DNA from 2 places in the Guptibacillus sedimenti genome. Region 2 is predicted to be linked to the other one. Evidence: riboswitches for the same ligand, from Rfam matches in the RefSeq annotation. Region 2 holds a riboswitch; the other holds the start of a gene.
What was found. Region 2 has a riboswitch for S-adenosylmethionine ahead of mmuP (S-methylmethionine permease). Riboswitches for the same ligand answer to the same signal wherever they lie in the genome.
Positions count from the first base shown of each region.

Region 1 (4,430 bases), 450 kb from region 2:
GGAGGAGAGAAGATCAAATGGTTGACGGATGCTCCGTTTAACCATTCAAGTCCTAGCTGGTCACCAGATGGTCAATCGATTGCTTATGTGAGAAGCCGCAATGAGGATGCGGAACATGGTTCGTATATGCGGTCGGATCTTTTCGTACAGCGATTAGAAGAAGGTAAGGTCGATCCGGATCAATTGAACAGTGAGGGCGGTAGCTTTGAAGCTCCGAGATGGTCACCAGATGGAGAGAAGCTCTCTTTCGTCGGGCACTTCTTTCTTCATGAGGGAGCTACATTAAATAAGGTGTGGACCGTTGATGTAGAGAAAAAGGAGTTTACTTGTTTAACAGATACGGTTGATTTGGAGTGCTCGGATGTGTTGATTTCAGATATGCACTGGGGAGGCGCTTCGCCAGGGGCAGTGTGGAATGAGGATGGAACGGAAGTCTATTTTCTTGCTAGTGAACAGGGAAGCACTGGCGTGTACTGCGCTAACGTCGATTGCACAGTTCGACAAATAACGGGTGGTGACAGGCACTTCTACGCTTTTCACTACATACCGAAGACAAATGAAGCGGCGGTTGCAGTTAGTGATCCTCTAAACATTGGTGATATCTATACGCTTTCGTTTCATGGTGACCGAGTCAATGAGGAGCGTATTTCTCAATCAAATGAGGAGGTTCTTCAACATATGGAGCTTTCGTCTCCAGAGAGCTTTACATACAACGGTAAAGACGGGTTAGAGATTCAGGGATGGATCATGCGACCGGCTGGCTTTAAAGATGGGCAAAGATACCCTCTCATTCTTGAAATTCATGGCGGTCCACATATGATGTATGGAAATTCGTTTATGCATGAATTTCAGTTTCTCGCTTCAAAGGGGTATGCTGTTTTATACACAAATCCACGCGGAAGCCAAGGGTACGGTCAAGAGTTTGTAAATGGCTGCCGAGGGGACTATGGTGGTGGCGATTATGAGGATGTGATGGCGGGTGTTAATGCTTCATTGAAGAGTTATTCCTTTATTGATGAAGATCGACTCTACGTAACAGGAGGAAGCTACGGTGGATTTATGACAAACTGGATCGTTGGAAAAACGGATCGCTTTAAAGCAGCCGTCACACAGCGCTCGATTTCAAACTGGCAGAGCTTCTATGGGGTAAGTGACATCGGCTATTTCTTTACTAAGTGGGAAGTTGGAAGTGATCTTGATGAGAACCCTGATAAACTGTGGCACCATTCGCCTTTGAAGTATGTTGATCAAATTCAGACGCCACTTCTTATTCTGCATAGCGAACATGATTACCGCTGTCCTATTGAGCAGGGAGAGCAGTTGTATATTGCCTTAAAACATCGTGGCAAAGATACGATGTTTGTGAGATTCCCAGATTCAGATCATAATTTATCTCGCAGTGGGCATCCAGAGCTAAGAGTGGCGAGGCTGAAGCATCTCGTAAACTGGTTTGATCAACGCGGAGGGCGGGATTCGACAAATACCGGGGAGTGACAGGCACTCGCGTTTTCGCAGCACGCGTTTTTTCTCGATCTGCCCTTGACGCCTTTCGAGAAAGATACTATACTATTGAAAATAGTTAAATAATATTGAAAACTCTTATCAAGAGTGGCAGAGGGACTGGCCCTATGACGCCCAGCAACCATCTCAGTTCGTGAGAAAGGTGCTAATTCCAGCAAACGAGCAATCGTTTGAAAGATGAGAGGGAGTTCAAGCACGGCTGATTTGTTATCCGAAATCACTCAACTCTCTCTGTCCTTTACAGAGGGAGTTTTTTTATTGGGTGGGATTTTAACAGATAAAAGAACTTTTGTGCTTTTAAGTTTTAGTGCTAGAACGCTTTACATTACTACATATTTCTGGAGGAGATTCAAAGATGAAGAAATCATTCTATTTACTAGGAACACTACTATTAGTCTTTTTGGCAGCTTGTTCAGGAAACGAGGCATCTGGAGGTTCTGGAGAAGATGAGCCACTTAAGGTTGGCGTAACAGCTGGACCGCATGAAGATGTGATGAACAAAGTGAAGGAAGTGGCAGCGGAAGATGGATTTGAGATCGAAGTGATGGCATTCAATGATTATGTAATGCCCAACACGGCGCTTGATGAAGGGGAACTTGATGCGAACGTGTTTCAACATGAACCATATTTAAATGACTTCGTGAAAGAACGTGGCTTGGAGCTTTCAAAAGTAGCGACAACGATTAATTTTCCAATGGGTATTTATTCTGATCAATATAAAAGTCTTGATGAACTACAGGAAGGCGACAAAGTAGGATTGCCAAACCACTCAACAGGTGAGCCCAGGGCGTTAATGTTGTTTGAAGAAGCTGGCATTATTGAGTTAAAAGATGGCGTTGGTGTAAAAGCGACGATTAAAGATATTGAGAAAAACCCTTACAATCTCGAGTTTGTTCCATTAGAAGCTTCACAGATTCCGAGACAGCTAGGTGAGCTTGCGATCGCGGCAATTAACACAAACTTCGCGATGGAAAGTGGGCGTGTCCCGAAAGAAGATTCTCTTGAAATGGAGCCAGAAGATTCCCCTTGGGTGAACGTCATCGCGACAAAAACAGAAAATAAAGATGATGAGCGTATTCAGAAGCTAGTGGACTATTATCAGTCAGATGAAGTGAAACAGTTTATCCAGGATGAATTTAACGGATCTGTAGTGGCATCCTGGTAATTTGGAAGAGGAGTGGGCGAGATGATTCGATTAGAGAACATAACGAAAACGTATCAAAGTGGCGAGACGGTAACAAAAGCTGTAGATGATGTTTCTCTGCAGGTTGAAAAAGGGAGCATCTATGGTGTCATTGGCTACAGTGGCGCTGGCAAAAGTACGCTTGTCCGCATGGTGAACCTTTTGGAGAGACCGACAAATGGAAAAGTGTTTATCAATGATGTCGAGCTCACTTCCTTATCAACTAATAAGCTTCAAAAAACAAGACAGCGAATTGGCATGATCTTTCAATCCTTTAATTTGTTGAAAACGGGAACTGTACACCAGAACATTGCGATTCCACTTAAGCTAACGGGCGTACCCAAAAAAGAAATTGAAAATCGGGTGGATAAATACTTAGAGATCGTTGGGTTATCGGATAAGCGCGATGCTTATCCTTCTCAGCTCTCTGGAGGACAGAAGCAGCGAGTTGCGATTGCGCGTGCGCTTGCTCATGAACCTGAGGTGCTTTTATGTGACGAGGCGACAAGTGCGCTTGACCCTGATACGACCGAGTCCATTTTGGCGCTATTGGAACAAATTAATCGTGATTTTGGCATTACGATTTTACTCATTACTCACGAAATGCATGTTGTTCAGAAGATATGTCATGAAGTCGCTGTAATGGAGAATGGAAAAGTGATTGAACAAGGCAGAGTTGTTGATATCTTTAGTCAACCCGAGACATCCACGGCAAAACGGTTTGTACAGTCGCTCTTCCAAGATGAGCTTCCAGAGTCGCTCGTTACGCGTTTGAAAGAAAGTGGTCAGATCGTGAACCTTTCCTTTATAGGCGAGCGTTCCGGAAGTCCGGCTCTTGCGCATGTTAGTAAAAAGTTCGACGTGTATCCGTCGATATTAGCGGGGAATATTACGCAGCTAAAGGATCAGCCGTTTGGGAGACTTGTCGTTCATTTGGAAGGTAATACAGATGAAACGGATAGAGCTGTCGCCTTTTTAGAAGAAAACGGCGTTGTCGTCGAAGGATATGTTCAGGAGGTGGAGGCACATGTCAGCTAAGATTTCGGAATTCCTCGATCTTTGGGGAGCAGATATTTGGAGTGCCATTATAGAAACGTTTCAGATGGTTGGCATTTCCCTCCTGATCTCGGTATTAATAGGGCTTCCGCTAGGTGTGTTACTCGTTTTAACACGACCTGAAAAAGCACTTGAAAACAAGGTTCTTTTCCGCTTGCTAAATGCAGTTATTAATGTGATCAGGTCGATTCCATTCATTATTCTACTCTTTTTCATTTTACCTTTTACGAAAATGATTGCAGGCACAACAATCGGCGTGAAAGGCGTGATTGTGCCGCTCGTTGTTTTTACAGCTCCGTACATTGCGAGGCTGATGGAATCCGCTTTACTTGAAGTAGATCGCGGAGTTGTTGAAGCGTATGAAGCGATGGGGGTCAAAACGAGACACATTATTTGGCACGTTCTAGTCAGAGAATCGCGATCCTCGATTGTGCTTGGGTTAACGATTGCTACGATCGGACTCATTGGGGCAACGGCTATGGCTGGACTTGTTGGCGCAGGTGGGCTTGGAGACCTTGCTTACCGCTATGGGCATTTGCGGTATGAAGTTGATGTGATGTACGTGACGGTCTTTCTGCTTATTGTCCTTGTTCAGGGACTACAGTCGTTTGGGAATATTCTTTCAGCTCGTTTGAAAAAAGATTAAGTTGGAGGGGGGGGGGAACGGGGT
Region 1 covers NZ_JAQQWV010000001.1:481,270-485,699, forward strand. Annotated here, with positions in the region: gene PQ578_RS02355 (S9 family peptidase) at 1-1,494, shown strand, start outside; SAM riboswitch class I at 1,597-1,705, shown strand; gene PQ578_RS02360 (MetQ/NlpA family ABC transporter substrate-binding protein) at 1,877-2,686, shown strand; gene PQ578_RS02365 (methionine ABC transporter ATP-binding protein) at 2,708-3,742, shown strand; gene PQ578_RS02370 (methionine ABC transporter permease) at 3,732-4,406, shown strand.
Region 1: another riboswitch for S-adenosylmethionine. It lies ahead of PQ578_RS02360 (MetQ/NlpA family ABC transporter substrate-binding protein); the one in region 2 lies ahead of mmuP (S-methylmethionine permease).

Region 2 (4,430 bases):
TACTGTCGCCATTTTTCATAAAGTCGCTTGATTTGTTCAGGACTTGTTCGACAGCATCCACCAATTAGTCGTGCACCTGCTTGAAACCATTCATTTGATCCATCGACAATTCCATCACACGACTCACCTTCCCGCCATGTTTTGGTCTTAGCGTCATAAAATTCTCCTGAATTAGGATACACGATAATCGGTTTATCGGTTTGAGAAACTAATTGATGAATCGCTTTTGTCACAAGCGAAGGAGACGCACAGTTAATGCCGATTGCCGCAATCTGGTCATTTTCCTTAAAATATTGAGAAGATGCTTTTAAAGACGTTCCATCGCTCATTTCTTCCTCATTTTGAAGAGTGAAAGAAAGCCAGGCATAAGTGGATGGAAAATCTTGTAATAGGGAACCTAAAACTTTCGCTTCTTGAAAAGACGGAATGGTTTCAAACGCCAAAACATCCGCACCTGCCTCAATCAATGCTTCTATTCTTGGACGATGAAACGCGGTAAGCACCTCATCGCTAACATTGTAATCGCCCCGATACTCGGAGCCATCAGCTAAGTAGGCTCCATAAGGTCCAACGGAAGCTGCGATAAAAGGTTTTGGGCGATTCAACTTCCCCTCTTGCTCCCAGAAATCATCCCGTGCCTGGCGCGCAAGAAAAACAGTTTTCTTTATTAGCTCCACTGCCTCTCCTTCACCTAAACCACGAGCTGTTAATCCTTCCATTGTAGCTTGATAACTTGATGTTATTGCACAGTCTGCACCTGCACGGAAATAATCTAGGTGAACCTGATAGATAAGCTCTGGATTTTCAAGCAAAACGCGCGCAGACCAAAGTGGGTCATTTAAGTTACACCCATATTTTTCGAGCTCTGTCGCAAGGGCTCCGTCCAATATCACCAAATTAAAATCTTCTAAAATTGCCTTAATAGGATTTTGATTCTGCCACATTGCTTATTCCCCTTTTCTTTACTCGTTTTGTTAAATAGTAACTTCCATAACATAGTGCAATAAACGGTATCCCACAGTACAATGCCACTCGCTGTGTCGGATCAAAAGCAATGCCAATCAAGGAAGCCAGACATAACACGAAAGCTAGAATCGGAACGATTGGATAGAATGGCGTTCGATAGCCGAGGTCTTTAATTGATCTGCCGCCTTTTACATATTTCTTTCTAAAAAGAAATTGTGACGCACTAATACTCATCCAGACAATGACAACAGCAAGCCCAGAAATAGAGACAAGCACCACATAAACGGTATCTGGCGCAATGATGCTTGAAAGTAGTGCTAGTGCTCCACCTAACATGCTTAAAATCACAGCATTAAGAGGGACACCATTTTTGTTGAGCCTAGCAAAAATAGGAGAAATCATTTGCTTGTCTGAAAGTGACCAGAGCATTCTCGACGAAGCATATAACCCTGAATTTGCAGCGGATAAAATAGCGGTAAGGATAACAAAATTCATCAAATCAGCTGCGTAAGGAACACCAATTCTTTCAAGTACTGCAACAAATGGACTTTCTAGAACGCCAGCTTCTGATGCTGGTAGAAGTGCTGATAATATAAAGATTGAACCGACAAAAAATAGAATCAGTCTAATTAACGTGGTTCGTATTGCTTTTGGAATGGTTTGAGCAGGATTTTCTGTTTCTCCAGCTGCAATTCCAATGAGTTCAGTTCCTGAGAAAGCAAAATTCACTGCCAGCATCGTCATTAAAATAGCAAATGCACCATTCGGAAATATGCCTTCATCTGTAAAGTTAGCGAATAAGGACTCGTTCCCTCCAGATTCCATTGGAATAAATCCTACGATCGCTGCTGCACCTAAGATAATGAACAACACGATAGCCAGAACTTTTACAAGAGCAAACCAGAATTCGCTCTCAGCAAAAAATTTCACTGTTAGAACATTTAAAATAAAAATTATAGCAGCAAACAATCCACTCCAGATCCACACGCTAACGAATGGAAACCACCTTTGCATGAGCATACCAGCAGCTGTAAACTCTGAACCTAGCGCAACTGTCCAAGTTAGCCAGTACAACCAGGCAACTGTATAACCGGTTCCTCCGCCAATGTATTGAGCCGCATAGCTATGAAAGGCACCTGTCTCAGGCATATGAACCGCTAGCTCTCCCAAACACAGCATAACCAGGTAAACAACAAGTGCACCTACCAGATAAGAAAGGATCGTCCCAATAGGGCCAGCTTGTTGGATCGTATATCCAGAACTTAAAAACAATCCCGTACCGATGACCCCTCCAAGTGAAAGCATCACCACATGTCTTGACTTCATTTCCCTTTGAAAACCTTGTTTGCTTTCCATGTTACTTCTCCTTACTTTTCCATCCAGAAAAACAAAAAACGCACTCAAAATGAGTGCGTAACTGACAAAATAAAACCGAAGGCTCTCATCTATCAGGTTTATCACCCGCTGGAGTTAGCACAGTATCCTATGGACCTGTTGCTGAGGTTTCAAAGGGCCAGTCCCTCCACCTCTCTGGATAAGAAAATATATTTTTACAAAAGTATCAAGTCAGACAAGATTTGTCAAGACGTTACGATAAAAGCACCTATCAAATATCTCTTTTCCATTGACGACTTCCCTGCATTTGTCTTTGGACAATTGTTTTCATACCATCACGTTTCTTTACTTTAGAAAATCGCGTCATCGCTTCCCTCATATCTTTCCCAGCTTGCTTTAAAATGTACTCATTTTCCATTCCCTTTCCCTCCTCCTAAAAAAAGATGGCTCCCCCTAAGAAAGTGGAAGCCATACCATGATGTTAGAACGTATATTCGGTTGATAACTCAATTTTAGCGAACGTTTGTTCTTTTTGCAAGGCTTACTTTTATTTAAATATCGAAAAATCTACCGCTTCTGCCATCTTTTTATACCCTTCGTCATTCGGATGCAAATGATCCCCAGAATCATACTTCGAGAGAAACTTTTCTGGCTCATCTGGATCCCTCAATGCTTTATCAAAATCAATGACCGCATCAAATTCTCCGCTCGTTCGAATCCACTCGTTCACTTCCTGACGCGTCTTTTCTCCCTCTTTTGTAAACATACTAGAATCTTTATAAGGAGTTAACGTACCTCCATAAATGGGAAGACCCTTTTCGTGAGTTGCTTTAATGATTTTTTTCATTCGATCAATGATTTTCTTTGAATCATATTCAGGATAGTGTCTTAAATCATTAATGCCCTCATGTAGGATAACACCTTTGATCCCTTCTTGACTTAGCACATCTCGTTGTAATCTTGCAAATGCATTTTGACCTTTTCCTTCTTCACTATTAATTAAATGGTTAGCAGAAATTCCTGCATTTAATACAGACATTCTCACGTCAGCGTCTTTCGCATTCATTCGATTAGCAAGATAATCAGGCCAACGGCGGTTTGCGTTTAACGTGGAATAGTTGCCATTTGCAATTGAGCTTCCCATTACAACGACAGATCCTTCTACAGATTCGTCAGGCACAACCTCTAAACGGTCTAGCCAGAACCATGCTTCTTCTTTTGAGGTATATGCAGAGCCCTTTTCATCTCCGGTATGGTTCCCTTTTTCAGTCATATAGACTGTTTGATTTGAACGCTGATGCCACGTTGTTGGGCCTGTTTCACGATCTACATACAAACTAACCGTTATATTTTGATCGGCGTTTACCGGAAAATCAATTGGATCACTATACTGTGTTTCTCCTTGAGGAATCGTTACGGCTTCTTTTCCATCAAAGGTAATCAACTTGTCCGTCTCCTTATCAATACTTGCACCTTCCTTGGATATCGCAACTCTCACTTCTTTCATAGATAAAGGAAGTGAACCAAATTCATTGGATAATCGAATTCGCATTTTCTCCCCTTCCATATGCGGACGAAGAATTAATCGGATTGTTTGATCCATAAATCCCTCATGAGAATTTCCATCTTTAGCTGGGGCCTGCATGCTTGCTGTCCATGAACCTACCCATTCACTCTTATTGGCTGCATCCTTCATAGAAGAAGGCCATCCTTTCGCGCTTACTATACTTAATAATCCAGCTATAAGAATCAGTACGAATAATGTTACGATACGTGTCATTGTTTACTCGCCTCTCGTTTACAGTTTCATTCAACCTCTATTAGTTATCCTTACAAAAGGCTTCGTCCATCATAACTAGCCTCAGTTGGTCTTAATCTTTCTGTCTCTAAATTGTTAATAAACAGAATACCCCTATTTGGATGGATTGATGCTCTATGTAACCGAACGTAAAGAAATTGCAAACGAAAGAACAATAGATAAAATATCTCTGAAATATAAGCACCTCTAGCACTTTTGTTATTATACGAACAAAACCCCTAATCTCACATGTGAGATTAGGGGTTTTTTGAGTTAAAAGAAGTCCATGAAATTTGTTTTCTTTGCGGAACATATGCTTTGCAATCGCGCA
Region 2 covers NZ_JAQQWV010000001.1:31,881-36,310, reverse strand. Annotated here, with positions in the region: gene mmuM (homocysteine S-methyltransferase) at 1-944, opposite strand, end outside; gene mmuP (S-methylmethionine permease) at 919-2,322, opposite strand; SAM riboswitch class I at 2,405-2,507, opposite strand; gene PQ578_RS00135 (hypothetical protein) at 2,573-2,719, opposite strand; gene PQ578_RS00130 (SGNH/GDSL hydrolase family protein) at 2,849-4,081, opposite strand; gene PQ578_RS00125 (GNAT family N-acetyltransferase) at 4,373-4,430, opposite strand, start outside.